4 regions of the Neobacillus canaveralius genome follow, and region 3 is predicted to be linked to each of the others. Evidence: riboswitches for the same ligand, from Rfam matches in the RefSeq annotation. Region 3 holds a riboswitch; each other region holds the start of a gene.

The links. A riboswitch is a leader RNA that binds a small molecule or an ion and turns the genes downstream of it on or off. The one in region 3 is predicted to bind cyclic di-GMP.
Region 1: it holds a riboswitch for cyclic di-GMP, as region 3 does, so the genes downstream of both, ABC255_RS02525 (PAS domain S-box protein) here and fliM (flagellar motor switch protein FliM) in region 3, are expected to answer to the same signal.
Region 2: it holds a riboswitch for cyclic di-GMP, as region 3 does, so the genes downstream of both, ABC255_RS25295 (anti-repressor SinI family protein) here and fliM (flagellar motor switch protein FliM) in region 3, are expected to answer to the same signal.
Region 4: it holds a riboswitch for cyclic di-GMP, as region 3 does, so the genes downstream of both, ABC255_RS05855 (anti-repressor SinI family protein) here and fliM (flagellar motor switch protein FliM) in region 3, are expected to answer to the same signal.

The regions. Positions count from the first base shown of each region.
Region 1 is NZ_JBDFLL010000001.1:504,418-512,268, reverse strand. Features, by position in the region: gene ABC255_RS02525 (PAS domain S-box protein) at 1-3,820, opposite strand, end outside; cyclic di-GMP riboswitch class I at 3,897-3,986, opposite strand; gene ABC255_RS02520 (hypothetical protein) at 4,192-5,940, shown strand; gene ABC255_RS02515 (hypothetical protein) at 5,932-6,294, opposite strand; gene ABC255_RS02510 (class I SAM-dependent methyltransferase) at 6,743-7,042, shown strand; gene ABC255_RS02505 (class I SAM-dependent methyltransferase) at 7,047-7,439, shown strand; gene ABC255_RS02500 (asparagine synthase) at 7,662-7,835, opposite strand.
Region 2 is NZ_JBDFLL010000001.1:5,166,855-5,174,705, forward strand. Features, by position in the region: gene map (type I methionyl aminopeptidase) at 1-166, opposite strand, end outside; gene ABC255_RS25290 (helix-turn-helix domain-containing protein) at 373-702, shown strand; gene ABC255_RS25295 (anti-repressor SinI family protein) at 760-909, opposite strand; cyclic di-GMP riboswitch class I at 942-1,029, opposite strand; gene ABC255_RS25300 (hypothetical protein) at 1,645-1,809, shown strand; gene hutH (histidine ammonia-lyase) at 1,822-3,354, opposite strand; gene ABC255_RS25310 (DNA topoisomerase III) at 3,689-5,878, opposite strand; gene ABC255_RS25315 (MDR family MFS transporter) at 6,091-7,362, shown strand.
Region 3 is NZ_JBDFLL010000001.1:775,425-783,275, reverse strand. Features, by position in the region: gene fliS (flagellar export chaperone FliS) at 6-371, opposite strand; gene ABC255_RS03810 (hypothetical protein) at 384-743, opposite strand; partial or broken gene fliN (flagellar motor switch protein FliN) at 766-1,056, opposite strand; gene fliM (flagellar motor switch protein FliM) at 1,133-2,071, opposite strand; cyclic di-GMP riboswitch class I at 2,192-2,278, opposite strand; gene ABC255_RS03795 (flagellar hook-basal body complex protein) at 2,480-3,304, opposite strand; gene ABC255_RS03790 (flagellar hook capping FlgD N-terminal domain-containing protein) at 3,321-3,734, opposite strand; gene ABC255_RS03785 (flagellar hook-length control protein FliK) at 3,746-4,750, opposite strand; gene ABC255_RS03780 (glucosaminidase domain-containing protein) at 4,791-5,471, opposite strand; gene fliD (flagellar filament capping protein FliD) at 5,475-6,998, opposite strand; gene ABC255_RS03770 (OmpL47-type beta-barrel domain-containing protein) at 7,197-7,851, opposite strand, start outside.
Region 4 is NZ_JBDFLL010000001.1:1,212,059-1,219,909, reverse strand. Features, by position in the region: gene ABC255_RS05885 (APC family permease) at 1-122, opposite strand, end outside; gene speB (agmatinase) at 464-1,393, shown strand; gene ABC255_RS05875 (cell wall hydrolase) at 1,720-2,313, opposite strand; gene ABC255_RS05870 (Dps family protein) at 2,671-3,117, shown strand; gene ABC255_RS05865 (disulfide oxidoreductase) at 3,159-3,566, opposite strand; gene ABC255_RS05860 (DsbA family protein) at 3,559-4,281, opposite strand; gene ABC255_RS05855 (anti-repressor SinI family protein) at 4,535-4,663, opposite strand; cyclic di-GMP riboswitch class I at 4,692-4,775, opposite strand; gene ABC255_RS05850 (lactonase family protein) at 5,064-6,122, shown strand; gene ABC255_RS05845 (DUF421 domain-containing protein) at 6,149-6,853, shown strand; gene ABC255_RS05840 (lipid II:glycine glycyltransferase FemX) at 6,870-7,851, opposite strand, start outside.

The DNA of each region.
Region 1 (7,851 bases), 270 kb from region 3:
TGTTGCTATAGAAAGGTTCTCCTAGTCTTTTTAATCGTTCTTCGCTTATTCCATTTCCATTATCCCTTACCTGAATGATGAGATGATCTTGATGGATATAAGCTTTGACTCCTACGAAACCATTTTCCTTTTTATCGGTTGCTTCAAAACTATTCTTGCAAAGGTTGATTAATACTTGTTTCATTTGATTGGCATCACACATAACCAATGGGAGGCCTGGTTCCATCTCAAATGATAAAGTCACATCATTAAGGAGCGTCTCTGATTCTAGTAATGTTTCAATTTCCTTTAACAATGAAGGGATATTGACTAGTTTAGGTTGGATTTCTTGTGGTTTGGCAAGTGAAAGAAACTCTTTTATGATCTCCTCAATCCGATTAAACTCGGTCAGGATGACTTCAAAGTATTCATGTTTGATGATGCCTTCCCGGAATAATTGGATAAACCCTTTAATAGATGTTAGAGGATTTCTGATTTCATGTGCGACTCCTGCGGCCAACTCCCCAACTAACGACAATTTCTCAGCATTCCATAGCATTTCTTCCGCTTTTCTTTTCTCTGTAATATCTTTCGCTATCACCATAATGTGTTCCAATTGGTCATTTTCACCTATGACTGGTGTTCCTGTACATTCAAATAATTTCCATTCACCATTTGCATGTAACAGCCTAACATCAACCTTCGCAGGTAATTTAGTCGTGATTACCTCCGTTAATTGATTCATAGTAGAGTCCAAATCCTCAGGATGAATGAGATTTAATGTACTACTTCCTTCAAAGTATTCTGGCGTATAACCAAGGATAGATTCGTGGGATGGGGATGCATAGATCCCTCTCCTATTTATATCGAATAAGATTATGAGATCTGTCATGTTTTCAGCAATCAACCGGTATTTACTTTCGCTTTCCAGCAAGGCTTTTTCAGCTTTCTTACGGTCGGTAATATCGATACATGAGGCAATTACCTCCACTACTTCGCCACCACGTTTAATTGGGCTTAACGCCGCTAGATATGAAATTCCATTCAGCTCATCTTCATAAATTACATGTTCTTCCCCATTCCACGCTCTCTGGTAGTAAACTTCCTTTTTCTCAGCTTTCTCTCTCGGAAGAAAATCCTTCAGCTGTTTTCCTACAACAAGACTCGGAATAAGGCCTAAGCGATACAGTAGTTCACCGCCACATAAGGTGTGAATAAATTTATCGTTTATATTTTTAAATTTAAATGTCATCCCCTGCTGCAGGCGAATCGTTTCATTTAATTCTTCCTTTGCGATACGTACCAATTCTTCAGACCACATGCGTTCATTAACATCTTGCGAGATTCCATATTCATTGACTACGTTTTGAATGTTCATGATAGTATGTTCTAATTCGTTTGCTGTAAGTGGCTTCGTAAATAGATACCCTTGTCCTTCTTCACAAAGATGTTCCTGTAGGAACACAAGCTGCTCCTTTGTTTCAATACCTTCCGCAACTACGTTTAAATTCAAATTATGGGCCATTGAAATAATAGCCTTTACAATCGTTTCATCATTCGGATTATTTTGCAGTCTCCGGATAAAGGACTGATCAATCTTCAAAGTATCCAAAGGAAACTTTTGTAAATAATTTAAAGAACTAAAACCAGTCCCAAAATCATCAATACTAATGCGAACTCCAATCCTTTTAAGCTTTTGTAAGGTTGAAATGGTGCGTTCTATATTCGCTGTTATGCTTTCGGTAATCTCTAATTCCAAGTATTGGGCCTCCAACCTTGTCTCGTTCAGGATCCTCGCAACTGTTTCATCTAAATTAGAAAGTGTAAATTGCTTAGCTGATAAATTGACAGAAATCGTGGTGGTAAAACCTTTTTGCTGCCACTCTTTATTTTGCTTACAAGCAGTATATAAAGCCCATTCACCAATAGGAATAATGAGTCCTGTTTCTTCGGCAATCGGAATAAAGGTTCCAGGTGGTACCTGTCCCCATTTTGGATGGCTCCAGCGGATTAAGGCTTCTACACCGACAATTTTTCCTGTTTTCAAACTCACTTTCGGCTGATAGTGAAGGAGTAACTCCTCTTTTTTAACGGCTTTATGAAGATCCATTTCGAATTCTAAGGGATTGATATTGAAAGCCTGATTCTTCGATGAATAAAACTTAAAATTATTTTTTCCTTCCTTTTTAGCTTGGTACATGGCAAAATCAGCATGCTTAATTAACGTTTCCACCGTTTCTCCATCTTCTGGGAATATACTGATCCCAATGCTCGGAGAAGTATAGATATCATAATTTTGAATCTTAAATGGAGCAGCTACAACATCCATAATTCTTCTGCACACCTTTGCAGCCACATCTCGATCAGCGTCTTTAAGAATAATAATAAATTCATCTCCACCTTGCCGAAAAACGATGTCTCCATCATTTAAAGAGGCGTTAAGCCGTTGGGCTACTTCTTTGAGCAATTCGTCGCCTGTATTGTGACCGAGGGTATCATTGACCACTTTAAATCGATCAAGATCCATAAATAAAACAGCCACTTTTTGGTCTCTGTTTGCAGCACTGACCAGTTCGCTTGTTAGACTTGAATTTAACTTATTGCGATTTGGCAAACCGGTTAAATAATCATGGTAGGCCATATGTTCAATGGCTATTTCTATTTCCACCTGTTTCGTAATGTTCTGAGCTAACCCAAAAACACCATTCACTTCTCCATTTACGAAAATAGGTACCATTGTCACATTTATATGAATGATCGAACCCTTCCTATCCACTATAGAGGTTCTAAAATTTTGTGCCTCTCCTTTTATGCATCGGGCAAAATGATCTACTACTTCTTCCAGTTTTTCAGGGACAATCAATTCCTTAAAATTCATCGGCTTTAATAGTTCTTCCTTACGATACCCCGTTTCTTCTTCACAAACAGTATTAAAGCTAGTAAAATGACCATCCAAATCAAACGAGTATACACTGTTGTCATTATGTTCGAAGAGCGATTTATACCGTTGGCCGTTTATAGCTAATTGTTCAAGTAAGATTTTCTTATCTGTAATGTCGATTCCAACCGCCATAATTGCTGGTTTTCCATTAAATAGAATTTTTGTTCCAGAGGCTTCTACATCAATGGTCTTTCCATCTAAGGTCAATAATTTACATTCGCTCGGGCCAACTTTTCCATTTACTAACGTTTCCTTAAAACGGTCCGATAAGATTTCCTTGCTTTCCGGATGAATAAAGTCAAATATCTCCCTGCCAACCAGCTGATTCTCATGAACGGCACCAAGCCCCTCTAATCCAGCACGATTGACCAGAACGATTTTTCCTTCTTGATGAACAAAGATAGCTGTTGGTGACACTTCTACTAAACTACGATATTGGTCTTCACTTTCTATTAGTGAACGATACCTGTTTTCGGTCATTTTAAGCTGCTCTTGTAATTTCAATGTCTCTCTTTTTTGTAAGGTAATGTCATTTACAGAACCGCTTATGGCGATCACCTTTCCCCCTTCATCTAAGATTGGCTGAGAACGATCCTGCACCCATCGAACTTTACCATCGGAACGAATGATTCGATATTCTACAACGGTTGACTCCCCTACTAATTGCCTGCTACTTGCATTTTCAATTATCCATTTGTCTTCCGGATAAACCGATTCTAACCATACTGTGGGATTCTCCATGAAATATTCTTGCGTATACCCGTATATGGATGCATTACCTTTAGATACCCATAAAGTATCTTCTAGTAAGTCTTTATACCAGATCGCTAGTCCAGGGTTATCGAATATTTTATGTAAGTTATTTTCATCGAATCGGGAAGCAATAAATCCAATATTCATTTAAATACCCCAATCTTTATGTAATAAAAAAAGAAGACTATTCCATTTAGAACTAGCCGATCAGGTCATATCATTATTCGGTAACCCGGCGATCATAGTTATGGTTTATAACCATAGACCCGTAGCTTTGCGTCCTCACCTTTCAGTAAGTTTGCCTTTATCGTATTTTTTTGTTTATTTCAGTATTTTCTGAGACTATTATCTATTATACAATTATTGATAATAAAATAAACCACCTACTATTTGGGGCTATTGGTAAAAAGGGCCAAAAGGGCCAAGGGGACAGGAACCTTGGTCCACTACACCAAGGAAGTCACTTTATAGTAAAATATGTATATATCATTTTGAATATAAGGAATGAATAAAAAAGAATGAATATGAATATTTCAATAGATTCTACTGTACCCAAACCAGACCCTAGCTTTTTGGATGCGATACTTGTGGCTTACTCACCCACTAGTCCGTATTTCTGGATTTCAATCGTTTATTGGATGATAGTTGCTTTCGTTATTCAAAGTAAAAAATATAAACTAGAAAAATTCGAAAAACTGGCTGCACTTTTTTCAGCACTTGGTTTGTATATATTGAGTACGATATTTTGTATTTCAAAAGCTTATACATTTACAATGGGAGAAAGTTGGGGAGATATTGGACCGCTTGGAGATTTAATTGGAGGAACGACAGTAGCATTTTTCACTTTGGCTTCACTTATGCTTCTTGTCGGAACAGTTCGGACACAAAGATCTGAAATGCAAACAACCAATGATATGATACATATTCAACAAGTAGAACAAACCTATTTTTCAGCAATATCATCCTTTATGGAACCGCGAAACCGATTAATTACCATGCCTTTAATGGATGAAAACAAGCCAATCCCATCTAAGTTAAAAAGTAATTTATTATGTGCACCTTGGCTAGATTCATCTCTGCAGCACCCAATTGCATATAGTAAAAATTATTCTGAGATTCTACCGCAGGAACTCAATCAATTAACAGTGCTACAATATAATAACTCGAGACTATATCAGATATTATTCTTACAATCTGTTATAAATAAACCAACGAAGTACATTCGGTTTTATGGGTTCACTTCCTGGTTTGATATTCTGTTGCTTATTCATTTTAAATCTAAAATAGAAACAGGGATCGAAGAAATCTATGATGAAATTAAGGACTTTATCGATAATTCAGGGATTCCTTATTACGAAAGTGCTGAAGCTATTCTTTCCGAAAATCAGGAGACAGTACCTTCTCAAATGTTTTCTTATTTCACCGACCACTTTGACGATCATTCAGTGGACATCGTGTTTAAGTGCTTTAATTTATCCATGCATGTCATAAAAAAGACTGATTCAGAAGAAGATGCTTTACGAATGGTAAAGGCAATACATTATGAAATCCCAGTTTTTGCAGTAAAGAATAAACAATCATTCTTTAAAGATTTACCAAGTACTTTACAAGCGTACATGACCATTCCACAAAGCACAGCATTCCTTCAGTTTTATGATGAATTCAAGTGGATTATTCGGTATTTAACAACGAATCTAAAGCACTATAACCCAAACCGTGCTGATTTCATTTCTAAATATCAACTATATTTAGATCACTTACGTAATAAACTGCTCGAAGAAGACTTACTATGCATCGCGATCTTTCTCGCAATTGAATACGATACAGCCTTATATAGCGGCTATCAATCTTGGGCAGATTCAAAGGTATTAAAAGACTTACAGGATAAACATCTCGACGTTCACCCTAAATATTTTGCTGTAGATTTGAATCATTCTGCACTTTCAATTGAAAGCCTCAAAATTGAAGCAACACAAAAAACAAAAGAAGCATTTATTTCGGCGTATAAAAAAGTTGAAGACGAAATAAATAGAGTGGCTCCGAAGATATTAATCGACAATCAAGCCATTATTCAATTACAAAATGACTTATTTGAATCCAAGTTCTTTACTAAGCTTAAAACAAATATCGATCTAGGGTGTATGAAAGAAACATTACTTCCCAATGAGTACATCAATAATAGGAATAGTAAGGATATAGAGATACGCTTAAAGAAAATGCTGCTTATGGATTATCAAGAAATCTATGACGTAATTACTCTAGACTAAAGTACATTCACAGGAATCTATATAAAATAAAACAGAGCTGATTGGTGCATTAGCTCTGTTTTTATATGGTTTAGATTGGAGGACCAAGGTTCCTGTCCCCTTGGTTCTCCCATCTGGCAATCCTTTTTCATTTAACTCTCCTTCATATACACTAGAAAAAGAATCATTATAGTGGTAGGTTCCCTTCGTGGCAGCATCCGCCTTACCTTCCACTACACCCATTCCGATGATTAAAACTGTTATAACAGAATTTAATAACCATTTCTTACTTGTCCCCATAAATACAAGACAAAGATTGATGATTCCTATCACCATACATAATGCTAAAAAAACGATCCCCTTTTCCACTATCACTTAAAACTCCTCCCATTTTTGATGTGAATTCAGCTTTACTCCCCAAATTTTCAATGATTACTTGAAAATACCATCTAGCCAGACTTATTATACTACGAATATATTACTGTGCAGAAAGTACTACATAATAAATTTAAAAATCATTGTACTTGTTATCAACGATAAGTATTGGGTGATAGTTTATATAAATCTATAAGTTTTTTTCAAAAAGAGCTAGTCAATTCTAGATTATTTGTCGATAATATTAATGCAGCTTGTTACTCCTAAGCAAGTTGCTAGTAATATTTCACTAGGGCTGTCCATATTAGACAGCTCTTTTTATTCAACTCGGACCAAAAAAGCAAGTTTTTCTTTGGTTAAGATCTGGGCTTAAAAGGAACCATCCAATTTATCAAATCATATTATGCAACTAAGATAAATGGAGAAGGTGGTTCTCATTAGGGCTTCAATGTATTTAGATTTTCTATCCAAATTTGGCGTTAGTGGAGCACATCCTGGTGGTATTAAACTAACAGAGGAAATATTTGAGAACGAAAAGATTAACAAGTTTTCTCACATCTTAGATGTAGGTTGTGGTACCGGCCAAACAGCTGCCTATTTAGCGGCACGTTATGGTGCAAAAGTAACAGGGATGGATATTAACCCCATAATGGTAGGAAAAGCAAAAAACAGAATGATAAACTACCAATTACCAGTGGAAATTATTCAGGGCTCGATAGGAATGTCCGTTACCAGACGGTCGATATGACTTCATTATTTCCGAATCTGTTCTTTCTTTTGTCAACAAGCCTAGTGCACTTAAGGAAATATTTCGATTATTAAAGCAAAACGGTCGGTTTATTGCAAATGAGCTTACCGTTAATAGGAGGATCGGTGCCAATTACGAGGAGGAAATTAAACGATTTTATGGGTTGGATTCAATCCTCATGGAAATGGATTGGATAACCTTATTTGAACAGACCGGTTTTAAAAATATAAAAACGTTTTCAAAAAAACCTTCTATCCTCCACAACCAGTCAACGCCTGAATTTCAATACTCAGAATATATTGAACCCGAATTATATGAGATCATGCTTCAACATTTGAATTTAATGGTAAAATATCAGGGAACTTTGGACTACAGAGTATTTTCATGTACGAAATAGACATTTAGAAACGTTCATATGGAAAACAACCATCATGAAAATGCAATTCATCTTTTAAAGAGAACTCAAACCCGATTAATGGACACCTAATAAAAAGTGCCCCTTAATCGGGTTTTTCTATGTCTCCTGAATGAAAACCCGTTTATAGCTTTCGTTACATAACTAGAGTAAGGATATAAGTAAATAAGAATAGACGAGCACTCAATGGTGCTCGTCTTTTATCTAACGTCGATGTTCCACAAGATCGATGGCCCCTAACACAATGTGTGCAAGACCGAATCCGAAAATCGTATTGGCTATCATTTTGTTAGAGCCTCTTTTTTGTTTTAAGGCATATCCAGTTGCTGTTACCGCCGTACCTAATACCGTTGGAATCAAGCCCTCGCGAATATTCATGAATATCCCTCCACAT
Region 2 (7,851 bases), 4.4 Mb from region 3:
GTGGGGTGGCATTGTGTTTTTTAAGAAAATCATCCACAAACTCATCAATTTCCCAAGTTGTTATACCTGGTTTAATCATTTTTGCAATTTCTTTATGGCATGAAGCAAGAATTTCCCCTGCTTTTTTCATTCTCTCGATTTCCCGCAGTGATTTAAGAACAATCATGATCTTCCCAACCTTTTTATATTATTTTTATGTATTCTTAGAGAATTGGAAACACACTTTAATCTTATCGCTAAGCTAACATTTTTTCAAAAAGTTTTTGACTTTGATAAATATTTTTGTCATAATAAACTGTTCTTAATATGGAACTTTTTCCGCTTTTCTGATAAAATTATTATAGCAATAATAAAAATTAGGTGTGTGAGCCCATGATAGGTGATCGTGTAAAAAAACTTCGGTTAGAAAAAAGGATGTCATTATCAGAACTTGCTGAGCAAGCTGGAGTTGCTAAATCTTATTTAAGCTCTCTTGAGCGAAACCTGCAAAGAAATCCATCAATTCAATTCCTTGAAAAGATTTCTTCTGTATTAAACGTTCCTGTTGACCATTTAATAAATGAACACATTAATAAAGAAGAATTAGATAGTGATTGGATGAGCATTGTTAAAGAGGCGATGGATTCGGGTGTCTCTAAAGAACAATTTCGCGATTTTATTGAATTCAATAAGTGGCGAATTGGCCAAAATAATAACGAATAAAAAAGAACAAAGCATACTACCAGGATTTTTGTAGTATGCTTTGTTCTTTTATGTATCTTAGCGATTCTTAAGTACTACCTCTCTGGCTTCGTTCTGATGGAGAAAATTAAGGATTGTTTCCTTCGAAATTCCTAGGTCCTTTGCCTCTAAAATAAGAGCTAGCCATTCTGCATCCATACCATTTTTCATACTGTCAGTTATGCCCACTCACATTCACTCCTAAAATACATATTCGTATTCCAGGTAGCCCGGCCATCATAGTAAAATCTATACCTTAGATCCTCGGCTTTGCGTCCCCATTTTTCAATGGGTTTGCCCTTTTCTGTTTCTTATTACTCATAAATCATTGATTATTCAGTATATTCAATAGACAAGCTTTCCTGTTAAATAATGACTATGTTTATTATATATAGTACTTTTTCAGTATCGTGTTGGAATTTGTCAAATGGTTTATTTTTTCGAACCTTTTTTTTACACAAAATATTCCAATTTTCTACAAAAGAGCTTTATGGAATTCGCAGAATTCCTGAAATTCACAATCAATATGGAAGATTTACGGAAAAACAGAGGGATAAAAGTCGATATTAGGTTATTTTACCTAATGAAAGTCTTTATAAAACGATACAAAAAGACCAGAAAAACGCAGTGAAATTTGTCTATTTTGTGACAATTGACATCTACCATAAACACCATTAAAATATACTAAATATTGTAAATATTCTAATATTGGTGGTGGATCTAGTCAATGACAACCATTCATGTGTTGAATTACGCTATCCCAATAGCCTTTGTTGTATTTTTTGGTTACCTTCTTGATCGCATTTGTAAACCTGCAAAGTCTGATGAAAATATAGAAGGTGATTAATACTCTGTCTCTCCTCTCCACTAATAATTTTCCTTCGTTTGGGAATGATACATTCGAAGACGAAAGGAGTGTTTAATTTGGCACGTGGAGAACATTTTAACCATAAGAAGAAAGGTCATCCTGGAAATTTACCAAAAGATAACGTAGTTGAGAAACACTCAAAGGATGCCATTGGAGACGAGGAATTTATTGTAGTGCAAGAGGCATTTAAGAATAGGGTAGAAACGAAAGACGTAGAATAAAAGGCGTGATTTTCACGCCTTTTTTGCCTGCCTAACATTATCAAATTTTTGAATAAGCTTCTTTAAGTCCCATTCTTTTAGACCTGTTGCAGCCCTTTCAATATCTATTGAAAAGATTCGATCCTTCTTTATAGAAGCAACAAGCTCCCTCCCCTTTTCATACACCCGCTTGGTCTGGCTGGCCATTTTATCTACCCCGCGAATTTCAACACCCTGCATGGCACAAATTAGTTCAATCGCCAGCACTCTTCGAGCATTCTGAATGATTTGATACGCATGCCTAGAGGCGATCGTTCCCATGCTCACATGGTCTTCCTGATTAGCAGAGGAGGGAATGGAATCGACACTTGCTGGGTGTGCCAGTGTTTTATTTTCTGATACTAACGACGCCGCCGCATATTGCATAATCATCGCACCTGACTGCAAACCAGGCTCAGGGCTTAAGAAAGGCGGCAAATCGTTCAACTGTGGATTTACTAATCTCTCGATACGTCTTTCAGATATATTCGCAAGCTCGGCAACGGCAATTTTCATAAAATCCATCGCGAAAGCAATTGGCTGCCCATGAAAATTCCCTCCTGAAATAACCTTTTCTCCGTCATCAAATATTAATGGATTGTCTGTAGCGGCATTCATTTCGATTTCTAATTTTTCTTTTACATAATCCAGTGCCTGCCAAGAAGCTCCATGAACCTGTGGAATACACCTTATAGAATAAGCATCTTGAACACGATATTCTCCCTGAACACTGGTTAATAAACTATCACTTAGGTAACCGCGGATTCTCGCTGCCGTGTCAATTTGCTGTTGGTAGCCTCTTGCTACATGAACCTCCTCGGCAAAGGCGTCAATGATTCCGTTCAATCCTTCAATTGTCATTGCAGCGATTAGTTCACTTTCAAATGCCAGCTGTTCCGCTTCAAGATAGCCGACAACTCCCATAGCTGTCATCGCCTGTGTTCCATTAATTAACGCGAGACCCTCTTTTGCCTCTAATGTTATCGGAAGAATCCCTTCCATTTGCAGCGCATGGATTGAATCCATCCTATTTCCTTTGTAAAATACTTCCCCTTCCCCAATCAGCACTAAAGCTAAATGGGAGAGTGGAGCCAAATCACCGCTGGCACCCAGTGAACCCTGTTGAGGAATAACCGGGATGATTTCAGCATTTAGCAATTCCAATAGTTTCTCAATCACGATGGGTCTAACACCTGAATATCCTTTTAAAAGTGCATTGGCTCGTAAAAGCACCATAACTTTTGAAACAATCTCAGGAAAAGGGTCGCCGACTCCACAAGCATGGGAGCGAATTAAGTTTAGTTGTAAATCCCTAACGTGTTCTTTATCGATTATGACATCACTGAACTTTCCAAAACCTGTATTTATACCGTACACCACTTTATGATTGGAAACGATTTTCTCCACCGCTTCACGGCTTTTCTTTACAAGGTCCATACTTTTCTCAGAAGCAATAACCTTTTCGTTTCGATATAAAACTTCTTTCATTTGCTCCAACGTTAAACTTTGACCTGTTAGCATAATCATATTTCTCACCTCTACCACTTTAATAGAATAAAGAAAGAGGCTGGATTCCATATCACATTAGATTTGGAGTCCAGCCTCTTTTATAAACATTACATAATTTAATTTTGTTTTTGGATGCCTCATAGGTTATCAGTCCATTCAAAAATTCTATTAGATTAATAATTATTGTATGTGATAAGAAGCTTGATTGTCAATGCAATTGTCAGAATTTTAGCACAATATCACTTTAGCAAGATAATATAAGAAAGGATTCCTGCTGTTTACAATATAGGCTTTATATACAAAACAAGTATATAAAGCCCAATTTTCTAATCGATATTGTTTTTGATCTTTCTTACTTCAAATTCAACTTCTTTAATGCATCTGCCAAAGCTGTATTAATCGGCTCTTCTTCCTTGTTTTGGTTATTCAGATACTTTTGTACCGTACGTTTATCCACTTTACCAGTAGATTCTTTTTTACGACGCGCTTCGAAGGCAGATAGTTTCTCACGATATCCACATTTACAAGCGAAAATTTGTCCTTCCCCTTCACCGCGAAGCTCAAGTTTTTTCTTGCATTGCGGGCAGCGCGCATTAGTGACGCGCGAAACATTTTTTCGATGTCCACATTCACGGTCTTGGCACACAAGCATTTTGCCTTTTTTCCCATTTACTTCAAGCATTGGTTTTCCACAGTCCGGACAACTTTTTGTAGAGATATTGTCGTGCTTATACTTTTTATTACTGTTTTTAATTTCAGCGACAATTTCTTTTGTGTACTTTTTCATTTCGCTGATAAAAACATCTTTTTTCAACTTGCCATGGGCAATTTGATCAAGTTTTTGTTCCCACTCAGCTGTTAAGGCAGGGGACTTCAGTTCTTCAGGCACCAAATCCAGCAATTGACGTCCTTTGGAAGTAAGGTGAATGTCTTTACCACGCTTTTCTATTAGAAATGAATTGAAAAGCTTTTCGATAATATCTGCACGAGTAGCTACAGTTCCTAATCCGCCCGTTGATTTTAAAGTTTCTGCCAGTTGTTTATTGTCGGTTCCCATATACTTCGTAGGATTTTCCATTGCAGACAATAATGTTGCCTCATTAAAACGGGCTGGCGGGCTGGTTTGACCTGATGTTTGCGCAATTAACTTCACGTTAAGGGTATTGTTTTTTTCAAGTCGTGGTAAAATCTGTTCCTTTAGGTCGTCTCCTGCATCCTCTTCTTCAAAGCGATTCTCGTATACCTCTTTCCATCCGCTCGAAAGAATAGTTTTTCCTCTTGCAACAAAGTTTTCTTCACCTATTTTTGCACGAAGCGTTAACTGCTCATACTCAAAAGCCGGGAATAACACGGCTAAAAATCGTTTCACCACTAAGTCATAAATTTTCCGTTCTTTATCTGTAAACGCTGAGAAGTTTACATACCCTTCTGTTGGAATAATCGCATGGTGATCGGACACTTTGCTGTCATCGACAAATGATTTCGATACTTTTATTGGCTTGCTTAAAATCTTATTAGTTAAGGGACGATACTCTCCTGCTCCACATGCTCTCAAGCGTTCTGGAAGCGTTTCTACAATATCTGAAGATAGGTAACGTGAGTCTGTTCGTGGATAGGTTAAGACTTTATGCTGCTCGTAGAGCTTTTGCATAATATTTAATGTTTCCTTTGCAGAATAACCAAAGATCTTGTTCGCATCGCGCTGTAATTCGGTTAAATCATAAAGCCCAGGAGAAAAGGATTTCTTCTGCTTTTTTTCAATTTCTTTTATAATGGCGTTTTGTTTGCCCAATTTCTTCACAATTGCGTCGACATTCTCTTTATCAAAGCTGCGACTATTTCCCTTTGCATCCTGCCAAGTCAATTTTAAATTGTCGGTGGTTTGTGCATCGATTCCATAATACGTTTGAGGTTTGAAGTTTTTAATTTCATCCTCCCGTGCTGCAATGATTGCAACCGTTGGAGTTTGAACTCGGCCGCAGTTTAACTGTGCATTAAAACGGGTTGTTAATGCACGGGTTGCATTCAGACCTATATACCAATCCGCTTCTGACCGTGCAACAGCAGATTCGTATAAATTTTCATAGGCTTTGCCCGGCTTCAAGTTGGAAAAGCCAGCTTTAATTGCTTTATCCGTAACGGAAGATATCCATAGACGTTTAGTAGGTTTATTAATCTTTGACTTAGCAAGTATCCATCTTGCAACTAATTCCCCCTCACGACCACTATCTGTTGCAATAACAATCTCCCCAACATCAGAGCGTTGTAGTTGGCTTTTCACAGCATGAAACTGCTTACTGGTTTGCTTAATAACAACAAGCTTTAACTCGTTTGGAAGCATTGGTAAATCTTCTATTTTCCAGGCTTTATATTTCTCGTCATAACTTTCAGGATCTGCAAGGGTAACTAAATGTCCTAGTGCCCATGTAACAATATATTTATCTCCTTCTAAAAAACCGTTTCCTTTTTTATGACAATTCAATACTCGTGCTATATCACGAGCAACAGAGGGCTTTTCGGCTATAACTACACTTTTTTTCATTAATTAACATCCTTTCAGTGAACCATTGAATAATAATATAGCATATTATTACTTGAATTACAGAATAGCATTGCTTAAATCAAGCTTTGAGAGATTAGGACTATATACGGATTGGTACATTCATTTTTACCTATCTTTTTTTCTTGTATTTATCTCTTTGGTGATAGTATGATGGAAAAGCGCTATCATACATATTGGCTTCGGAGGTACACATGAGGATTAGAGATTGGGATCCAAATTTGAAGGTTCGCTTATTTAGCGAAGCAATGATGAACATTACGTTTTGGATGTTCTTTCCTTTTCTGACGATTTATTTCGCAGACGAATTTGGTAAAAGTAGAGCTGGGTTATTATTGGTATTTTCACAGATTTTTTCAGTCATCGCAAACTTAATGGGCGGATACTGTGCCGACCGTTTCGGGCGTAAAAAGATGATGGTTCTCTCAGCGGTTGGACAAGGGCTTTCTTTCTTAGTTTTTGCTTTGGCAAGTTCTCCTTGGCTTCAGTCACCTTGGTTGGGATTTATCGCATTCGCAATTGCTGGTGTCTTTGGTTCGTTTTATTGGCCTGCCAGTCAAGCAATGGTGGCAGATGTCGTTGATGAAAAAGATCGAAGTAATGTATTTGCCATTTTCTACACTTCTATTAATATCGCAGTAGTAATTGGTCCTATTTTAGGAGCAATTTTTTATGTGAATTATCGTTTTGAAACTTTACTCTTTGCTGGTATTGTTTGTATGTTACTTGGCTTAATCTTAGCAAAATGGACAAGGGAAACAGCACCATTACAAAAAGTCGGTCCCTTGGAAGAGGACCGTAAATGGTACTATTTCCTACAAAACCAGCTGAAGGACTATACATTAATCATAAAAGATAAAACCTTCCTTCTTTTTATTATTGCGGGAGTCTTAGCTGGTCAAACATTTATGCAATTGGATTTATTATTTCCTGTTTATATGAAAGACGTTATCGATCTTCAAACACTGTTTTCAATAGGAGACTGGTCATTCACCGTTAAGGGTGAGCAAGCTTTTGGTATTGTGCTTGCAGAAAATGGCTTCCTCGTTGCATTGCTAACGGTAGTGATTACAAAATGGATGGGAAGCTATAAAGAACGAAATGTGTTTGTGTTGTCCTCCGTTATATATGCGATTTCGATTGTACTCTTTAGTCAAACTCATTGGATTTGGGGATTTATCATCGCAATGGCGGTCTTTACCTTTGCTGAGTTAATGGGAGCTGGAATTCAACAAAGCTTTGTCTCGAAGCTTGCTCCTGAGGATATGAGAGGACAATATTTTGCTGCGGCGAGCTTACGTTTCACCATCAGCCGTACAATTGCTCCGTTATCTATTCCATTGACGGTTTTGATTGGGTATGAGTGGACATTTTTCGTCCTTGGCCTATTGGCGCTTGCAAGTGCCGGATTGTATTGGATAATGTTTTATTCCTTTGAAAAGAAAACTGCATTGGATCCTCATTAGGGTCCTTTTTTTGTTTAGGCTGTGTTAAACTTGTCTGTTAATTTCCGTTCCAGGCACTTCGCTTTCCGCGGGCGGTCCGGGGAGCCTCCTCGGCGCTTAAGCGCCTGCGGGGTCTCCCCCTGCCCCGTCCTCCCGCAGGAGTCTTCGTGCCTTCCACTCCAATCAACAATTTGACTTACACAGCGTATGTTCAAAAAACCGTCAATAAATTGTACTAAAATATTCACATCTTACCTATTTACTATTATAATTAATATGTAATCGGTTTCTAATATAAGGATGGTGGTATTGATGGAATTATCTCAATTTATGTCCCCCACTTCATGGTCCGGTATTATTACATTTTTAGTATTATTTTCAGCGGGTGTTTATTTTAATATTAAAGTATATGGTAGTAAATTAGAGTAGAGATTCACATCCCTACTTATTTTTTTACCTAATTTTAAAGTGAACAACACTAAACTGTTATAAGTTTCTTTTTCACCTTAA
Region 3 (7,851 bases):
CTAAACTAGAATGATTTCATCGCCTGTATCCAGGTTGTTTTTAACTCTTGGAACATTCCCTCTATTTCCTTAAGAATCTCGATGTCTTTCGTGATGTTCGCTTCAATCAATCTTTGTTTCATATAATCATAGAGAGAAAAAAGAGAGTTGGATGTTTCAATTTCCATGTTTAGTGTCACCATGAGTTCTGTAATAATTTCTTGTGTTTTCATAATCAAAGAATGCGCCTTCGCTGGATCCTTTTTCTCAATGGCTAGCTTTGCCTGATTCAGAAATTTTACACCTCCACTATAGAGCATGAGTGTCAGTTCTTCTGGTTTTGCCATCATGATTTGATTTCTTTGGTAGATTTCATTTGGATTAATCATCATTCAGCACGTCCTTTACTTCTTACTGTCATAAAAAACTCCCTTTGAAACCGTGACCCAATCTTCGTATTGACTTCTAAGGTATTGTTCATTTTGTGCGTAACGAACACGGTGTGAAAGTCTTTTCATCATATGTTGCATTTTGCTTTGAATTTCCTTCTCAAGAATGATAAGTTCCTCGAGCTGCGCCTGAATGTTTTCATTGATGAGGACCATTCCAGCTTCCGCATCCAACTTATTAATAGTTGAAATACAGGCTTCCCTCTTTTCAATCAAAACAGGTACCTTTCCCTCTTCTCCTTGATGCAAAGCTTTCGATACTGCCTTCGTTAGCTCCAAATATTGCTTCAACTGTGTTTCTTTTTCCTCTATCATCTTTTCCTCACCCTAATGACTGTCATAAAGGAGATTGGCAAATTTCCTTTATTCTTACCCCGAAGTGTTCTTCAATCACCACCACTTCACCTTTTGCAATCAACTTGTTGTTCACATAAACATCCACTGGTTCGCCGGCCATCTTATCTAATTCGACAATCGATCCACTGGTCAATTCAAGAACTTCACTAATCTTCTTTTTTGTTCTTCCCAACTCCACAACAATCTCTAAAGGAATATCTAATAGAAGGTCCAAATTCATTTTTCCATCTAGGTTTGGCCCAAAATCATCCGACTCTAGCTCGGTAAACTGAAACGATTCATTGATTACACTCTGTTTGTTGTTTCCCAGAAGTACATCCATTTCATCTTGTGTGAGTTTCCCCTTTTCAATCATTTCTGCCTTCTCCTTCTATCAAGTGCTCAATCTTAACAGCAACTCTAGACTTCTTCGTTCCCGGGTGCGCTAAGAACTTCAATTCTTCATTTACCCTTACTTGCAGAGGTTCATCCACTAATTGGTCTAATTGGATGACATCATTGACGTTTAAACCTAGGATTTCTTCCATGGTAATCGTCGCCCGCCCTAACTCCGTAATAACAGGAACAATTAAATGCTCAATCCGTCCTTGTAAAAATTCACTTTCTTCCTTGTTTTTGACCCATTTTCCATGTCCATACCAATTATGGGAGGATAACTTTGGAATAAACGGTTCTAATAATATGTATGGAATACAAAGATGCATAGTTTCTTCCACTTTTCCAACTGATAGTTGGAACGTGATAACAATTACCGTCTCCGTGGGGATACCCAATTGCAAAAACTGGGGATTGGTTTCCATGTTCACAAACTTCAGCGGGAGCACCATAATATCACTCCAAGCTTTCTGCAGGATTTGAACAACTCCCTCCAACAAACGCTTTAATACATTGGCTTCGATGGGAGTTAGGGCAGCCCTTCCCCATTCCCCTGCTGTTCCTTTACCACCTAAAAGACGATCAATCATTACAAATGCCATTTCAGGTTTTAAATCCATCGCCATTCGGATCCCTTGTTCACCTGATTCAAATACACTTAAAATCGTGGTGTCCGGCAGCTGGTTAATAAATTCCTCATACAGCATTTGTTCAACCCTAGTGACCTCTACTTGGACAAATGAACGTAACTCAGACGAAATAAAGGATGCAAGCTGATAAGCAAAGTTTTCATGGATTCTCGTCAGCACCCGTACCTGATCCATCGATAACCGCAATGCTTTTTTAAAATCATATACTTTCAAATTGGTAGAGGTACTACCAATTTGGGAATTTGACACACGATAGTCCATTCAATCACACCTCTCCCTTCCGAATACCTGTAAAAAAAAACAACAAAAAAAGACGAGACTATTCCGAAGAAATAGTCTCGTCCATAGCTAAATAAACTAATAGATTAGGACAATCTATATTTCGGCAACTGGCTGGCATACTGTTTCCACAATTTAGCCCCTATAGCTTTGCGTCGCTGAGTTTCCTCAGGTTTGCCTTTTTCAATTTTTTAGAAATTATTAAGTACAAAAAAAGCATAACATTACAATTATTATTTTTCAAATATATTTTGTAGAATACCCCCATAAAATGACGAATTAAATCGAATGTTTACAAATATTTAACATTAGCTGACAGTTTTTTGTAAAAATATATCAAAATATGTAAAAAAAGAGAGAATATCACTATTGATACTCTCTCTTACTCTATTATCTTTTTAAATTCACCAATTCTTCCAATATTTGATCTGACACTGTGATGATTTTGGAATTCGCTTGGAATCCACGCTGGGCGGTAATCATTTCGGTTAATTCTTCGGATAAATCAACATTTGACATCTCAAGTGCTCCTGAGATAATTTGTGCATTGCTTCCATTTGTAAGGAGAGTAGCAATGGAGTCTGGATCTGCATTAGGTGTTAAAGAATACAACGACCCACCTGCTTTCAATAACCCCTTTGGATTGTCAACTGCTATGGTTCCAATTTTCAAACCGGAATCTTCACTTGTTCCATCCGGGTTGACACCAATAATGCGGCCATTTGCGTCAATGGAAAACGTAATGTATTGATCTGGGATGTTAATGGGTTCCCCATCTTGGCCGACTACAAACATACCATTCTGATTGACCAAATTATTACTGCTGTCTAATGTGAAATTCCCAGCTCTTGTTAAAAACTGCTTCTGAGCCGGATCTTCAACCACAAAAAAAGCATCACCATCAAGATAGAGGTCGGTGCCAATATTAGTTGTTGTCGGACTTCCCGGTGTGTGAAGAGTATCAATGCTGCCAACTCTTATTCCCAAACCCACCTGAATCGGATTTGTCCCACCTGATAGTGGAATTGGATTCGGACCTGGTGTTTGTGTTGGACCTGTTGCTCCTTTAACTGTCTGACTAAAAATATCTTCAAATACAACACGGCCTTTTTTAAATCCAACTGTATTAACATTCGCGATATTGTTACCAATCACATCCAATTTTGTTTGAAACCCTTTTAATCCGGATACCCCTGAATTTAATGAACGAAGCATGTGTTTGTTCCTCCTCTTATTGATTCATTTCCATTGAATGGATAGAACTTGATAAAATTTCTTGGTCACCGATTTTATAGTAAACTTGATTATTCTTGTAATTAATTCCTGTAACCGCTCCGCTCTCTTGTACATTGGTTTCTGGATTTGTCCAGGTAACGTTATTGCCAAGAACATAAGAATATTGACTTAAGTTATTGCTTGAATCCAGGTATGCTGTCAGCGAGTTATTCAAGTTGGACAGCTGTTCTAAGACACTTAACTGTGCCATTTGCGCGACGAATTCCCCATCTTTTTGCGGTTGTGTTGGATCTTGGTTCTGAAGCTGTGTAACCAATATTTTTAAAAATGCCTCTTTTCCCAGCTCCTGCTTTGGCTGGGTGCTCGTTGTTGATGTTGAGTAGGAATTAATCGTAGTGATGGATGTCATTTTCTCCCTCCTTACACGGTTGTATTGATTTGTGAAACCCATCCGGGGTCTGTTATGTAATCGCGGTATTCATCTTGTGTTGGAAGCTGAATTGGTTCACTTCGCTTTCGCGAATCCTGCTGACCCTGCCTTCCGTTCGATTCTCCCTTTTGAGAGAACGCACCCATAAAGTTTAATTGGGTAGAGGTTTGCTGTGTAATATCAATCTTCCCGACTTGCAATCCTTGTGTTTCTAGTGCCGAGCGTAACACTTGAACATGCGATTCAAGCAATTCCTTTCCTAAAGGAGTACTGGTAAGAAATTCAGCTGTTAACTGTCCATCCTGAATCGTTACCTTTACATCTACCTTCCCTAAATGCTCAGGAGTAAGAGTAAATGCAGCCTCGATTCTATCTCCCATTCCAGTAACATTTATCGATGATTGGAAAAACTTTGTTATTTCTTGATCAAATTGGTCAGCATGTACGGTTTGAGAAGTAGATAGTACGTTCTCACTTGAAATAATCGGCTGATTCGTCGGCGTTGGATTGTTCAGGGTAATGAACTCTGCCGGAGAGTTTTTATTGGGTTGGACTGCAATCTGCCATTCACTTTGCCCTGAATCCTCACTAATTTGATTTAACCCTTCTAATCCTTTAATTGTTTCAGTTCCTTCTGTTACCTTAAAAAAGGATACAGCATCAGGCTGTATTTCTCCCATTTTCCCAGCTGGTGGCGATGGATCATTTTTGAACGATTCGAGAACGGGATTATTGAATCCTTGTTTCGAAAATATTGGTTCACCTTGTGAAGGAAAATTTTCAACTAACATAGGTTTAAGAAGAGGTTCCATTAATGGATGCTGCTGCGGTAAAAGCAGCTGGTTAACCAGCTCCGTTGACTCTGCATCTTTTTCTTCCATTTGCCCAATAAGTTGCAAAAACGCTTCAAAACCAGTAGCCTGTTCTCCCTCTTTCGCTGCCATTTTGCCTGTTTGATTAATTCCGTTAATTTGTATTCCTGAAAGCTGGATCACGTTCTGCCACCTACTCTTTCCTTTTTATAAAGGGTACCCATTAAGCCAAATTACTCCCCATTGTTAAGGTATCAAAGTAGCGCTGAACACCTGTTACCCAGTGATTATTAAGTTGAGTTGGGTCATTAGCCGCTCCGATTGGTGCATACTTGGCTCCGATTTGAGCGATGGTTAATTTCCCTTTATCTAAATAGTTTTGACGGAGGTTACGAGCCATATCAAAAATGCTCTCTTCAATGGATGAATAAGATTTTAAACCGTTTTTCCCCATCATTCCTGCGACATTTAATTTAAAGCGCGCCGCGTTAGAAGATCCATTACCCGTTTCATGGATTGAAATAGCTGCCAGAAGAGCAGGATCGATGTCATACTTTTTACCAGCCTCTTCAAAAAGGTGACCTGTATTCTGTAAAACCCCCTTTAGATGGGAATTAAGATCGTCGCCACCAGTTTTGGCAGGAGTAAGGGAAGTAGTTTGCAAAGTCCCCACTTCTGGCTGAGAAACAAACGAATTGAAACTAGTAAGGAGCAGGGATGAAATATCTAGATTACTAGTAGATTTCTGATTCAATTCGGTTTGCAACAGAACTTGTTGAAGTAAATTCTCGAAGGAACTGCTGGTAAGACCTGATTGATTGGAAAGATTACTTTGCCCTAGGCGCGCTGTATCCAAGATAGTTTTTTGAAGTAACCAATTACTAGACAATGATCCAATATTCATAGCCTACATCCTCCCGCCCATTTGCTGAGATAGCCATGAGCTTTGTGAATTAAGACGAGACATCGCTTGCTCCATTGCTGCAAATTGGCGATAGTATTGTTCTTCTTTACTTTGTAGCTTGACTGTTTGGCGGGCAATATCTGTTTGCGTATTCGACAATAACTTCCCTATAATACTTTGATCATACTGGTTATTCCCGGTGTAACCCGCTTTATTGGTCAATTCTTTAATCCCGTCCTGTAAAGTCTCAGAAATCTGATTAATAACACCACTTGTTCCTTTACTAGGATCTCCAAGTTGTGAAAACAGTTTTTCAACTGCATCAGGGTCAGCTTGAATGGCCTCTCTTAATTTTGTTTCGTCCACATAAAGTTTTCCTTTGTCCTGATAGCTTCGAGATGAAATCCCGATTGACGAAAGTGAATTGTATGAACTTCCATTATCAATAATAGAAGTCATCGTACTGCGCATTTTTGTAACCAGTCCAGATAAAATACTATCACTGCGAAGAAGACCGCTTTTTGCTTTCTCCTCCCACATTTCAATTTGTTTCTCTGACATCTCACTTTTCTGCTCTTCCAAAAGTGGCAGGTAATCCCTATAAACAGGATCACTTACAGCCTTATTTATTTTTTCTAGCAGACCATTATATTGATCGACAAAATCTTTTATATTTTTAACGACTCCGTCCGTGTTTTGTGAAACAGTAACCGTGCTTGCCCCAATGGTTGGACTTTTAAAGGAAAAATTAATTCCCATGATGGTCGCATGATTTGATGTTAAGGTCGTAATTTCATTTCCATTAAAGATGACATTGGCATTTTGTCCTGTAGCAACTAAGTTTGATGTATCTTGGCCAAGTGTGTTACTTAAAAATGATTGACTCGCTGCACTAGTATTCATGCCTAGGTCAATTTTGGTGGTTTCACCTGTTTCCTTTGTTTTTAACGTAAATTGCTGTAAGGTCGGATCATAAAAAGCTTGCAGTCCTAAGCTTTTCCCCGTACTATCCTTGGCACCATTTATTTTTCCGACTACATCATTGATCGTATCTGTCGTTTTAATATCAAGCGTTACCGTTTCATTGTTTACATTCATTACAATCGAAGTATCTGCAGTTAATTGCCCTGCACCTTGAACGGTATTTCCAAGCGACTTCGTTGGATCTAAATATACTTTTTCCCCAGTAAAAGTAGCTGAACTAGCCAATTGCTTTACTTCCACAGAATAAGTACCTGCTAGGGAAGTGCCTGAAGAAGTGGCTGAAACGGAATGCTCTTGGCTAGAAGTGACATCAAACGTATTATACGATTTTGATAGACCCATATTTAATACAGTATTCGACCGAAACGCTAACAAATCCGCATTCCATTGCCGATATGTATCACTTAGCCATGTTTGCTTTTGTTGGTTTTGTTTCAGTTTATTAAGCGAGATACTCTCGGCACTCATCAGCTTTTTAACAATAGAGTCTGTATCCATTCCTGAAGCAAACCCTGTTAACCTAGTGATAGAGGAATAATTCACTGCTAATCACCCCATATAAATTTAATCTCTGTAATAGTATCGGCAGGTTGTTTAGAGGAATAGAGGGTTTTTTGTAAAAAAATAAGGTTTGTCTGATATTTTTGGGGTATCCTGAAATATTGTTTGCTTCTGATAAACCTTCTCAGCAAAGCAATTTACTATGCAAAACTGGCCCTAGGGGATCCTAGGGCCATCATGTTATTTTACTTCTACAGTTTTCTTGGCAATGATTAAAGTACCATTTTCTAAATAACCACGTAATTCAAGGGTGACTTCGCCTTTTTGCCAATCAAAGTCTTCCCGTTCGAACTTAAAATGACCTTTTTCAGCTTGCTTTTGCAATCCATTATTCTTTGGATCCGCTGCTACACCGTTTAACGTAACGCTAGAAATATCAAAGGAGAAAGATTGGTAGTCTTCAGGTAATATTGCTTTTACCGTGAAGATTCCTTTATTTCCTTTAATTACTTTCGGTAATACCTCAAGAGTAGCCGGAATGTTCACTAGGAATTCCTTTTCTACTTGAGTGGTCCATCCAGCAGCATCAGTTACAGTAACAAGAAGCTTGTATGCACCTGGTTCGCTAAGCGTAATCTGGTCACCTTTTTGAAAAGACTTACCGTTAACCGTAACCTCTTCAACTGCGATACCTGAAAGGTTATCTGCTGCAAGGAAATCCAATGTAAAGGTTGAACCAAGCTCCTGTTCTGCTGCGATATCAAACGAAACCGTTGGAGCCGTTTTATCAATCTTCACTTCTACAGTTTGCACTTCTTCTACATTACCTGCGTTATCCACGCTGTAGAAAGATACTTCATTTACACCTTCTTCAGTAACTGTAAATGCTGTTCCT
Region 4 (7,851 bases), 440 kb from region 3:
TTTGTTTCACCAGAAACAATTCCAAATGTATCAAATACTACCATGGGTGTCATATAGGCTAAACCCATAATGACAACCTGCCATAACTTTAACGATCTTTTCAACTTTACGCCATTTTCCACATATCATTCCCCCTCTAAATTAAAGCGTTTTCATTCTGATGTTACCCCTTTTTCTACAATAAATTTTTTATTCCCCCTTCACCTATTCCTAAATTCACTATGTATCAGTGCAATTCTTATGCCAAAGTTTATACTCATTAAATCATCGCTGTGTATACTAATATTTAAATTTAAAACATTACCTTATTGAAGGTTTTGAATTTTTAGATTTATTCATTCCTGCATACATTATTCCATATTAAATAACGACTGTCACGAGGGATTGGGCCAATAAGGAACTTAATCTTGGCACAAAAATTGCAACATATCCTAGTACAAATAAAAGACTGGAGGAATGTAAAATGCATTATCCTTTAACACCGGATGTTAAACCCGAGTTTTGTACTACAGGAACCTTTATGAGGTTGCCCTCAAGCAGGGAAAATTCTAAATTAGCCATTGTGGGACTCCCGTTTGATACAGCTGCCTCCTTCCGAGTAGGGGCCCGCTTTGCACCACAAGCAATTCGTCAGGCCTCTATGACGTTATTTCCCTACCATCCTATTCATAAGGTGTATCCATTTGATGCATGTAACGCCATAGATATCGGAGATGTATCGGTTATTCCTCATAATATTCACCGAAGCTATGAGCTAATGGAAAAAGCAGTGATGGAATTAATGGAGAAGGGAATCACCCCGATTGGACTAGGTGGCGACCACTCTGTTACACTAGCAAATCTTAGAGCAGCAGCCAAAATCCACGGTCCTGTAGCATTAATTCATTTTGATTCGCATACAGATACATGGGACACTTACTATGAAGAAAAATATTGGCATGGCTCACCATTCATTCGTGCATATGAGGAAAATTTATTAATTCCCGATAAGGTTTTTCAGGTTGGTATTCGCGGAACCCTTAATCATCCTGGAGATATCGAATCAAGTAGTGATTTAGGGTATCATGTGATTACCACTCCTGAATTAAAGGAACTTGGCTTTGATAATGTCGTGAGGGAAATGAAAGAGAAAATTGGGGATACACCATGTTTTCTTAGTTTTGATATTGATTTTGTTGACCCATCCTGTGCTCCCGGAACAGGGACTCTTGAGGTTGGAGGGTTAAACAGCTTTGAAACGTTACAAATCATTCGTTCCCTAACAGATTTTAATTTTATTGGCTTTGACCTTGTTGAGGTTTTACCGCCATACGACCCAACCCAGATCACATCCTTACTTGCTGCAACTATTATCCATGATTTTGCCAGCCTCGTTGCTCTTAAAATTAAATAAAATTAAAAAAAGCAGTGTACTCTATACTACGAGTCCACTGCTTTTTTGGTAGGAGATATTTTTTTGTAATACTATTTTCAAAACGTGTAGTTACCTAATAACCTTCACACAGTGAATAAAGAAATTTAGTCATTCTTTAATCCGCACCAAAAATTCCTCCAAATATTGTCAATCCTTGGAATCATCTTTTCATCACCATAATATAAAGAGGGGTTTTCTTAATAGTCAAATAATTCTAATCATAAATTACTCCTTTTAGCTGGATTATTTATAGCAAACTTAGAATAAGAAAAAACGCCTGGAAAAGTATCCAAGCGTCCCTTAAATTACCGAGCGAAACGATGATTTCCGATTGTTACTGTTACTTCACGTGAGAAGATCCAATCGCTTACTGCTGTTTTTGGATTGTAGAAAAATAAAGAGCCATTACCTTTACCCATCAAAGCGATTGCTTCATTAACCGCTCTTTTGGACGCTGCGTCTGCTGGCTGATTGATTTGGCCATTTGCAACAGGGGTAAATGCATAGTGTCCATTTGCAATTTGATAAATGACTCCACGAACAGTGTTAGGGAAGTCTGGACTTTTCACTCGATTAAGAATAACAGTTGCAACTGCTACCTTTCCAGCATATGGCTCGCCAACTGCTTCTGCACGAACTAATCGCGCCATTAATTCTTCATCTGCCGCTGATATTGGAGAGTCTGGTAGAATCATATTTTGACCTGCAATAAGCGATTTACTATTGTTTGCACTCATTAAGCTATTAACAGGGATACCAAATCCTTTGGCTATTTTCCAGTATGTCTCACCATATTGAATCTTGTGTGTTGTAGCTGCCTCCGACTTAGTAACGCCTGTAAATGCTGACATTGAAAAAATTAATCCCGCTGCAATAACAAGTTTTTTTAGTTTGTTCATGTTTTATAGCCTCCTAGTATTCTCGTTGTTTTCTCTACTAATAAGGCTATCAGTTGTAACATAGTTATTCATTAACCAAAAAAAACCAGTGTGAAAATAGGATAAGTAGCTCCTGCTATGAAAGCATTTATCTATTAAATGGAATGATCAACCAACCGACTTTCCTCCCCACAATAATCCCATAAATGTAATCTTAAGGAAATATTATTACAGTCTGTTTCATGCTTATTTCATGAAATATCATTGTAACAAAGAAATCCTTCACGAAATTGACAAAATATCCCTCAATTTAGCACAGGTTTCTCCTTAAATTTTTGGTAATAATATAATAGAGGACAAAATGATGGAGGGTTCATAATGGAAAATCAATTAGTCAGCATACTTAATAAACAAATTGCAAACTGGTCAGTATTGTATATCAAGTTACATAACTACCATTGGTATGTAAAGGGCGGGCAGTTTTTTACCTTGCACGCTAAATTTGAGGAATTTTATAACGAGGCTGGATTGCATGTAGATGAATTAGCAGAACGATTACTTGCAATCGGAGGAAATCCTGTTGCTACTATGAGAGAATGTCTAGAACTTTCATCTATTCAAGAAGCACAAGGCAGCGAAACTGCTGAAGAAATGGTTCAAACCATTATTAATGATTTTTCAATTATTATTGGAGAATTAAAAGAAGGTATGAGCATTGCCGGTGAAAAGGACGATGAAACAACAGGCGATATGCTCCTTGCAATTCATTCTGGTTTAGAAAAACATGTATGGATGCTAACAGCATTCCTTGGCAAATCAATCTAAATTACGGTAATAAAAATAAGACTCAAGCATTTGCTTGAGCCTTATTTATTTTGGTTTCGTGCAATGATAACTAAGCAAATGGTAATAATCGTGAACGCGGTAAACGCCAGGATTGGAATGGTGATAAATCCAAGCCAGTTAATATAATCTTTTGAGCAAGGTACACCACTTTTACACATTTCAAATTGCTGCAGATAGGGAATCTTTTGAAGAGCCGTATGGTAGCCTGAAATGAGCATTCCAATGATCGATAACGGTAAGGTGTATTTCACAATATCGTTATCATTTCGGTAAAAGGCAATTCCTAGAATGATTGCTAATGGATACATAAAGATTCGCTGATACCAGCAAAGCGTACATGGAATGTAGTGGAGAACTTCACTGAAATACAAACTCCCAATGGTTGCAATAAGTGCTGCAACCCATGCAAGCAGTAAAGGTTTATTCATTCCCTTTCTCCTTTGCCGCTTCCTCTACTAATTTGTTTAAATCGTCCATTGTTTGTCCATCAAATCGCTTCCCATTAACAAAAATGGTAGGTGTTCCACTAACTCCTAATTTTCCTCCAAGGGCTTCATCACTTTTCCAAGCCTCTTCCGGAGCTTTTGTATCAAAATAAGCAACTACTTTATTAACCTCTTCCTCAGTAGCCATTTCTTGCAATGTTTTGGTTAAAAATTCCTCTGTAAAAACATCAATTGTTTCATATCGGGTATCTTCCGGCTGCTTATCGAAAATAAGTTCATGAAACTCCCAAAATTTTTCGTTGCCTAACTCATGATAAACCGCCTCTGAAAATTTAGCTGTTCGATCTGAATCAACATTAATAAATGGATAATGGAAATAATAAAATTTTGCTTTGCCTGTATCAACAAATTCTTTTACTACTTGTGGTACAACATTTTCCGCAAAGTTTTTACAATTCGGGCACTTATAATCGCCAAATTCTACAATTGAAACAGGTGCTGATTCTTCACCTAAAAAAGGCTGATTGGAATAATCAATCGCTTCTTTAGCACTATCATCAGATTTCTGGTTGTTAGCTAGAAAGATAAATCCAATAATAGCTATTGCAATCAATCCAATAATCCAAAAAACAAATTTTGATGATGAGGATTGTGGTTTCGTCGTTCCTTTTTTAGTACTTTTTTTTCCTTGCGCCATAATCAAACTCCTTATTTATGTGATAGTTTTAACTCCATACAGTAATGTTAGATTAAATTTTACTAAACTTATACTGTAATGAAAATAAAAATGCCTATTAATCAGAACGTATATTATTAGATTGTCCTTTAAACGAAAAAAGGCCCATTTTAATGGACATTTTTTTTAGAGCAATTTCTTTTTTCATAATCCTTTTTTTGTAAGCTACAATTGGCAGCTTTACTAAGTAGGTAAATATCAAAGGAGGACATGTTTATGTATTCGAAGGGTCTTTTAGGAAATCCTTAATTTCATCAACAGTAATCCCTAAATATCGAGCTTCTAAGATGAGTTCTAGCCATTCCTTATCTACTTCTTTTTCATCTAATAGAGTGGGTAACATGTAAGGGTGTCCTCCTAAAATATTTGTCCTAGGCTACTCAGCCGTCATCGTTTAGCACTTTAGACCTGAAGCTTTGCGCCCTAATCTTTCGAAAGATTTGCCTATATCTAATTAAAGTTATAAAGTTCATAAGAAAATAGTACCACACATATTCTTTATATCGAACATAATTAATTCTAAAAATTATGACAAATTTATACACTTAGATAATAAAAGTACAGAGAAGGTCGGAGATAGATAAATGATTTGAGGTCGAAAATAGACTAATGATACTTATTACTTGTATATTTTTGTCTTTTAATGTATTCATAAAACATACACTCACTAGAACATGTTTTAATAATTCTTTGGGTAGTTTGATAAAATAAAATGATGATATTTCATTAAAGGAGTTTAAATGATGACTGAAAAAAAACAGTACACAGGTTTTATCGGAACATATACCAAAGGTGATAGCGAAGGTATTTATTCTTTCACGCTAGACACAGATAAGAGGACTATAGTAGACGTTAAAGTTGCAGCTAAGTTAGAAAACCCTACATATCTAACAATTAGCTCAAATAATCGTTATCTTTATTCCGTTGTAAAAGAAGGTGACACTGGAGGATTAGCAGCTTTTTCTATTAACGATAACGGTGAGTTAACAGCAATAAACAGCCAATTCTCAGAAGGTGCATCACCTTGTCATGTTAGTGTGGACACTAAAAACAACTATGTTTTTAGCGCTAATTATCATAAAGGAACAGTAGAATCCTCTTTGCTAAATCACGAAGATGGCTCCGTGCAGCCTGCTATGTCAATTTTTAAACATGAGGGTTCAGGTCCTGACCCAAGACAGGAAAAAGCGCATACCCATTACGCAGGAGTCACACCGGATGAAAAATATTTAGCTGTTGTTGAACTGGGAACTGATGCCCTAATTACCTATAAAGTAAATGACAATGGCACAATTGAAAAAGTAAGTCTTCTTCCAATAAAGGCTGGCAGCGGCCCGAGACACATTGCTTTCCATCCTAATGGAAAATATGCTTATATCATGACCGAGTTTAGCTCCGAGGTTATAGCATTAAATTATCATCCAGAAAACGGCCATTTTACTGAAATACAATATATTTCTACTCTGCCGGAAGATTTTACAGAAAATAACCAAGGAAGTGCCATACATATTTCTGCGGACGGTCGTTTTGTTTATGCTGGTAACCGTGGTCATAACAGCATTGCCCTGTTCCAAATCAATCAAGAGTCCGGTGAACTAAGCTTTGTAGAACACACCTCAACAGAAGGAGATTGGCCAAGGGATTTTGAGATTGACCCTTCTGAAAAATTCATTGTTGCTTCTAATCAAGAATCGAGCAATATCGTTTTATATTCAAGAGATGAAAACACTGGTAAATTGACTCTCTTACAATCAGATATTAAGGTGCCTTACCCGGTTTGTGTTAAGTTTATAAGAAATTAGAACCTAACCCTAAGGATGTGGTAACGCTGGATTTCTTTCATAGTCAGGAAACACTAACGACATTTGAGTGGATCCTTCGCGCAGTGGTAGCCTATTTCTTTTTGATTCTTGTAGCCAAGGCAATGGGCCAGCGTTCCATTGCGCAACTAAGATTGATTGATTTCGCTATCGCTCTTATAATTGGGAACATCATTGCCCACCCATTGTCAGATGAACATCTTGGATTAAAGGGTTCTCTGACGACTACTGTGGTTTTGGTGGTATTATATATTGGCAGTGTTTATACGATATTAAAATTTCCGAGGATAAGAAATCTAATTACTCCTGCACCCATTACACTTGTTAAAGACGGGGAAATTATCAATAAAGGTTTGAATAAAGCCAGAATATCCATCGATATTTTATTAGAAGAATTACGGGAAGAAAAAGTAGAGGATGTTAAAAAAGTTGCATTAGCATTGTGGGAAGCTGATGGGAAATTGTCCGTTTTTTTGGATCCAAAATACGAGGCAATTACCCCATCAACCTATAACTTGGTGACAGAGCCCTTTGACCTTCCTAAGACCATCATAAAGGAAGGCAAAATTGAACTAAATGAACTCCAACAACTAAATAAGGATGAAGGGTGGCTCATAAACACACTAAGGAGCCAGCATCAGACTGAAGTCAGTAATGTCCTTTTAGCAACAATTGACCGTAAGAATAACCTTAACCTATTTTTATACCAATGATAAAGGTTATCTATTTCTACTCTATAATTGCAGGTACCTTATTTGCAAGGGAACGGTATGCCGGGAAGAAATAATTATTTGAGGGTTTTAAATAATATTCTTCCCACTTCCCTATTAGGGTTTTATATATTTCTGGATTATGAACTTTCTTTCCAATGTAAAAATCCAGTGTTCCTTTAATATTAAAACGGTGCTTAAATTGAAATAAAGAATCCCTGCCAATGTGACCACCACCCAAATGAAAGGATTGCAATCCGTTCTCTTTTCCCCAAAGTGCAATATTGTGCAGCAAAAATATGGAGGTCCCTAAATTTAAAAACTTCTGTTTTGAACAACCTAGATGGTAATGGAGTGTACCGCCATCATACAAACACAGTGCCGCAGCCACCATTTTATCTTTATAAAAAACAGCACCCATAATTGAATGGTCTTCAAAACCACTAACTAGATTCTGTAAATAATCACTAGAAAAATAGGAATAATCTGAAGCATTCAATTTATCCATCGTTTCACTATACATTTCGTAAAATGTTTTTAGTTGCTCTTCAATTTGACTTCCTTTAAAAACTCTAAATTCCAAGTTGTTTTTTATTGCCTTTGTTACATTTCTTTTGTGATTTTTATGATAGTCTGAAATTAATTCATCTTGGCTTTTTGTTAAATCAACATAGACCGTTTCTCTATCATATGAAACTTCTAGAAAATTTTCCATATATCTTTGGTTTTGGAGTAGTGGATGGAAACGAATAAATTCTGTAATGATATTTTCCTCTTTACAATAGTCTTCAAATTCTCTCCTAAATTGTTGGATTAATGGATAATCTGCATGATCATATAATGGTCCACCATAACCATAAGAGGGGGTTATGATGTCATATAATGCAGCACCCTCTAAATCTTCAGATAAATATGGCAATTTATTTAGTTTTCTCTTTAAAAACGAATAGCATAATTTTTGACCTTGTTCATTTTCAAAAAAGAATAAATAAGGATCACCA